DNA from 2 places in the Jeotgalicoccus sp. ATCC 8456 genome. Region 1 is predicted to be linked to the other one. Evidence: riboswitches for the same ligand, from Rfam matches in the RefSeq annotation. Region 1 holds a riboswitch; the other holds the start of a gene.
What was found. A riboswitch is a leader RNA that binds a small molecule or an ion and turns the genes downstream of it on or off. The one in region 1 is predicted to bind thiamine pyrophosphate.
Positions count from the first base shown of each region.

Region 2: it holds a riboswitch for thiamine pyrophosphate, as region 1 does, so the genes downstream of both, tenA (thiaminase II) here and JEM45_RS07080 (ECF transporter S component) in region 1, are expected to answer to the same signal.

Region 1 covers NZ_CP066224.1:1,365,620-1,368,779, forward strand. Annotated here, with positions in the region: gene JEM45_RS07070 (pyruvate kinase) at 1-572, shown strand, start outside; gene JEM45_RS07075 (6-pyruvoyl trahydropterin synthase family protein) at 585-998, shown strand; TPP riboswitch at 1,051-1,141, shown strand; gene JEM45_RS07080 (ECF transporter S component) at 1,202-1,783, shown strand; gene JEM45_RS07085 (ABC transporter ATP-binding protein) at 1,743-3,160, shown strand, end outside.
Region 2 covers NZ_CP066224.1:1,783,709-1,786,868, reverse strand. Annotated here, with positions in the region: gene JEM45_RS09260 (metallophosphoesterase) at 1-592, opposite strand, end outside; gene JEM45_RS09255 (hypothetical protein) at 718-915, opposite strand; gene tenA (thiaminase II) at 1,066-1,743, opposite strand; TPP riboswitch at 1,825-1,923, opposite strand; gene JEM45_RS09245 (hypothetical protein) at 2,126-2,647, opposite strand; tRNA gene JEM45_RS09240 (tRNA-Thr) at 2,749-2,819, opposite strand; gene JEM45_RS09235 (sugar phosphate isomerase/epimerase family protein) at 2,916-3,160, opposite strand, start outside.

The DNA of each region.
Region 1 (3,160 bases):
TAACAGAAAAAGATTTAGTAGACTTAGATTTTGCTAGCCAACATGCCGATTTGATCGCTTTTTCCTTCGTTAAATCAAAAGAGGATATGACTTTTATCGAATCGGTATTACAGGATAAGCTCCCTGATGACAATAAAGACATGCCTATTATTGCTAAAATCGAAACTGTAGAAGCCATAAAAGAATTCCCTAATATCATAGCCGAAGCCGCCTCACACAGACCTTTTGGTGTCATGCTCGCTCGTGGAGACCTCGCTGTAGAAATCGGCTATGAACGCTTGAGTGAAATTCAAGAAGAACTATTATGGATATGTGAGGCTGCACACATTCCAATGATTTGGGCAACTCAAGTATTAGAATCTCTGATTAAGAACGGTATCCCAACACGTTCAGAAATATCTGATGTTGTCGCAGGTGCAAGAGCAGAGTGTATTATGCTAAACAAGGGAGATTACATTGTAGAAGGTGTTAAAACAGTGAATGATATACTGATTAAGAGCGAAGACCATAACTATAAAAAAACAGCAATGTTAAGAGCCCTAAACATATCTAAGGCACTCTTTAATGAGTAAAGGATGAAAACTATGTCAACACTGAGTCATATACAAGCACCAAGCAATTTTGCCTATAAGAAAGAACAGGTCACCATTCATCTCCATTACACATTCACTTGTGATAATCGAATCTTTTTTTTCAAAACACAGTATAAAGATTTACTCAACCACACCTATAGATTGACGGTTGATGTGAACTCACCAATTGATGAGTCCGGTTTAGCGACTGACTTTATGGCTATTGACGCCTTATACCACAATAAAATCCGGCCGCTTTTAGATGGGCAGATATTAAATGAGACGCTAGTAAATATGAATACTACTGCGGAAAATATCGCACTATGGATCAGAGATGAATTTAACAAAATTTTAAAGCCGCAAGATGATTTAATTAAAGTCACCCTATACGAAAGTACGAATCACGGCGTGACTGTTACAAATTAACTTCACAAAAATGTGTAAGTGTACTATGATTGAGATAATCAAATATTGAAATCACCACCACTAGGGGTGCCTGTAAAGGCTGAGAATCACCCTTATCACCTGATCTAGATCATACTAGCGTAGGGAAGTGGCATATTTTTATATGCACACCATTCCGTTAGTGGTGTGTTTTTTTATTTGTAAAAATCACGGAGGTTTATTCTATGAAAAACAGCAATGTTTTAACTTTGACAGACGTATTGATCACAGTTGTCATCGCCTTAGTTTTTGCAGTACTTTATTCTCTCTGGGATGGTGTATATACCGTCTTGCAGCCCCTTGGTTTACACATCAATGAATTGGTCTATGGTATGTGGTTCATTGCTGCAATTGTAGCTTATTTAATTATTAGAAAACCGGGTGTCGCTTTACTTGCAGAATTTGCAGCAGCTTCTGGAGAAACGATCGTTCTGTTACAGTTCGATATCGTCTTAATCATGTATGGACTACTCCAAGGACTGGCATGTGAGATCATTTTCTTACTCTATAGATATAACAGTACTAAGTTATATGTAGCTGTACTCGCAGGTGTAGCAGCAGCCTTATCAACAATTCCGCTTGATTGGTATTATGGCTACCTTGGTCATTTAGAAACTTGGAACCTAATGCTGATGCTTATCTTCAGAATTATCAGTGGCGCAATCGTCGCCGGATGGTTAGGTCATAAACTCTATGAAGGTGTAAAAGGGACCGGTGTCTTAAAATATGTTGGTAAAAAACAAAGCGATTCGTCTGATGGTTTTTAATATGACTGATATAAATATCGAAAACCTTAAACTCAAATTCCCTGAGACAGAGCAGCTATTATTTTCAAACATCAATATAAGTGTTAAGAAAGGGGAAAAGGTGTTACTTGTCGGTCCTTCTGGCTCCGGTAAAAGCACCTTACTAAATGTGATGGGCGGATTGATTCCTAAAGTCATTCATACACCTGTAAAAGCAGATTATTTAGATATACCAAATGCTTCAAGCTACGTATTCCAAGACCCTGATGCCCAGTTCACCATGCCAACCGTTGAAGAAGAACTTGCATTTATCCTAGAAAACCAGAGGATTGCTCCTAGTCTGATGAACAACATGATGACTAACGCTTTAAAAAGAATTGGACTAGACGTACCTTTAGACTTATCAATTAATCAACTATCTGGTGGGATGAAACAAAAGCTATCTGTTGCTGCAGCACTCATACAAGAACCGGACACTTTATTTTTAGATGAACCAACAAGCATGTTAGATGATGATTCTGCAAAAAATCTTTGGGAAACGATTTTATCTATTTGGTCCGACCTAACTGTTGTGATTGTAGAACACCGAGTTGAATATATTTGGGATAAGGTCGACCGTGTCATCCTAATGAATGATGATGGAGAAATTATTCTCGATAAAGATCCAAAATTTGTACTAAGTCACCACGTTGACTTACTTAATGAATACGGCGTCTGGCATCCAATGTCGTGGAACCAAGCACCACAATTTGTACAAAGTAATAAAGACGGAGCGCCTTTATTAGAAATTAGAGATATGAAAATAGACAGACGCGGCATTGATATACTTTACATTGATCATTTACACATAAGGTCTCGGCAATGGCTTACATTAGAAGGTCCAAATGGTGCGGGTAAATCAAGTTTTCTTAGTGCATTGATGAAGTTGATTCCCCATCAAGGACAAATTATCTATAAGAATAAGCTTGTAAAGAAAACAAAGGATATCATCGGAGATGTCTACCCAGTTTTTCAAAATCCAGAACTGCAATTTATAACTCATAGAGTTTATGACGAAATATATATCAATATGGAACACCGATATGATGAGAATCTAGCAAAACAGAAGACAGAAGATATTTTAAAAATGTTTTCGCTAGAACATTCTGCCCATCTAAATCCACTAGAATTATCCACAGGGCAAAAGAGACGCTTAAGTGTGGCAACAGCATTAGGTGGCATACCTGATTTGTTGTTATTAGATGAGCCGACTTTTGGACTGGATCAAAAAAACACGTTCTTTATGCTGGAACTTTTTGATGAATTGGTTAAAGCTGGTACAACAATAATTATGATTACCCATGACGTGAATATTCAAACGCGTTATCCATCCCGTCGTTTAGAAATTCTGGATGGCAT
Region 2 (3,160 bases), 420 kb from region 1:
TTGGCATGGGAACTCTAAATGCTTTATGTGTTGCGACATGGGTCATTAAAATAATTTTCTTATCCTTTACCATTTCCAAATCATGTGCAGCTTTTTCTGCAAATTCTAAAGATATCTCTGGATCGCTTTTTCCCCAATCTACACGTACTAAATCTTGCCATGTTCCACCGTAATAACTCCGCTCTTCAAGACGCGCTTTGGAAAAGCGGTCACTTGCGTAAGTATAGTCGTACCAAGCGGCATTCATAACGATTGCCCAGCCGTTACCTAGATCTACAGGTTCGCCTTCTTTATAATACTTCGTGCTTTTGAAAAATTGATGAATCTCATTTGTCGTCTTATCATCTCCGGATTGATTCCAAAAATCATGGTTGCCTGGCACAAAGTAAATCACAACGCCTGTCATTTGTTCCAGTGCCTGCATGAAACGATAAGACCGCATATGATCGTTTGAAATATCGCCCGCTATCAACAACACATCGAGTGATTGACGATTCACCTCATTTGCCAAGGTTAAGGTAAAATCCTTCTGTTGAAGGTTTTCATCATTGTATCGATCAATATGCAAATCAGAAATCACACCAATTTTCATACTTCTTTTCGCTCCTATAATATGTCGAATTATATATATTATATATGATACCCTTACAAAATTTTAATAATTCGCATCAAGAAAAAAAGCCACCGGTTTTTACCAGCGGCCGATATTCAAATGTTCTATTCACCTTCGTCATCTGATTCAGTATCTTCTGACTCTGTATCTTCTGATTCTGTGCCTTCAGTCTCTGTTTCAGTTCCTTCTGTACCAGATTCTTCTGTTTCTGTACCTTCCTCTGTACCTTCTTCAGAACCGCCTCCGCATGCAGCAAGTGCCAATACGCCTACTAATGATGTAACAGTTAAGAGTTTCTTCATAATTAATTCCCTCTCCTTAAAGTAGTATAGGTTTTCAGACTGAATCGTGATGTTAGTCCTACCTTACCCCAAAGAAATTATGGAATACACATGTTTTACAGACCCTTAACAATTTAGAAAACTTATTATTATGAATAATTAATTTCCTAGTCATTTCTCTCCTTGTATAACATCCCAATTAGATTTATTTTCACACATCTCCCAAAACATATACTCGTACTTACTTGTTTTCACCACAATTTCCTCTAAGACAAGCAATTCACGCTCAGGTTTACCCTCTGCTAAACGATTCATCAGCTTCATTGCAGTATTATTTAATGCAGTAAACTCTGTGTCTGAATACATATCCACCCATTCTTTATATGGATTATCCTCATGGTCATAATTTTTCTTTAAGTGATTTCCTATAAAGTTATAAGACCATGCACAAGTCAATAAGCATGCAGCCACAACAGCTGCATCACCGCGCTGTGCGTGATTCAACATGTATGAGGTATATGCTGTATTTTCACTAGCCGCCTCAGTTTCTAATAGCGCATCCTCTGAAATTCCAAATCGTTTTGAAAAACTTCTATGAAGCTCCATCTCGCCAAACAACGTTCCATGTAACAACTCAGCAAATAAATTCATAGTATCTAAATCCGGTGCCTTCTCTGCACCAATCGCCATTAAGCGTGCATACTCAACTAAATACACATAATCCTGTTTTAACCAATGTTGAAACTTATCAATTTCAAGAGATCCATCACCCAAGCCCATCACAAAAGGATGGTCTAAATACGATTTCCAAATTCCTTCTACACGTGTCCATAATCGATCTGTAAACATATCAATTTCTCCTTTTGACTAAACAAGATAAAAACCCGAACCTTATGAGCGGTCCGAGTCCATAAATACCATGTTGCCAAAGTTTATCGACACAGACTTCCCTATCGCAGGTCCTAACCTACAGGTTCAAAGGGTCGATTGTTCATCTCTCAGCACAAAAGTGCACCCCTAGTCTTTATTATTTAATTTGTAGGTGAGCAAAAAGGCAAAACTTAACACCCAAAAGTTTTTGAGGGAAACTCCATCGAAAGAGATAATCATCACTATGATTGTCCATCAGTCGTTTGATTCGAATTCTTAAATCGTAACAGATAAATAAAACGTAAATTGTAATCCATCAAATTCTCGATTTAAAATAGGTCTCTTTCTACCAATACATGACTTATATGCTTGTTAGTGTGACGTCAATCGTTTCAGTACTGTTAAATTTATCGATTAAGATTGATTTTTTGTTAACGAGTGTTTCAAGTTCTGACAGATATTCTTTGATCTCATCTTCATTGATGATACCCTCTTCAACAATACCTACCCCAGATATAGTCTTAACACGTTCACGACCATAGCCAAAAGTAATATTGTTCTTTATATTGTTGATGATACCACGTTCAATTTTCAATGACTCTAAGGCACTAGATGCGGTTATTTCAGTGCCGTCAAGAACCACTGTAGCTGTAGAATTTTTGTGGTGAATTGCTGTTTTTAAAGTTACTAAATCATTTCTCAATTGCTTTACTTTAGCTAGTGATTCATTAACTTTAGAAAGCTTATCTGCATGATCAATTTTTTCATTGTTAACCGAAATAGGCACTCGGTACTCTGTACTGAATTTCTCATATTCATTAGCGAGTTCGGTTCTAAGATTACTTACAGTAAAAATTGCTTCTTGTAGAGTGAGTGTTGTCATCATAACCTCCAAATTTCATTCTTTATTTAACATTATCGATTAGTACAATCTTTTGCAAATAATTAAACAAAAAAACCAACTCTTGTAGAGTTGGTTGAAACAGCCGACAACGAGAATCGAACTCGTATTGCAGCCTTACCATGGCTGTGTTCTACCATTAAACTATGTCGGCATAAGTAATCAATACACTTTACTATAGTATAAATGGCAAATTATTTCTAGTCTATTTATAAGAAAATAAGAGAACACAGCATGTTGTTTAAAAGTCTTACTTAAAAGTTTTATATAAGAAGTCCAAATCTTCTTTTATTGCACTTATATCATTACCAAGATCATAGTTATATTCAAGAACTAAGTCCGCTTCTGGTGTATACATATTATACAATTTAACAAAGTCTTCAAAATCTAATGAACCATCATGAATTCTATTATGATCATCTCTCCCTTCAACATTATTATGCAAGTGATAATGCGTAATTTGCTCCTTTAAAGAAGAAATAATATTTTCAAGAC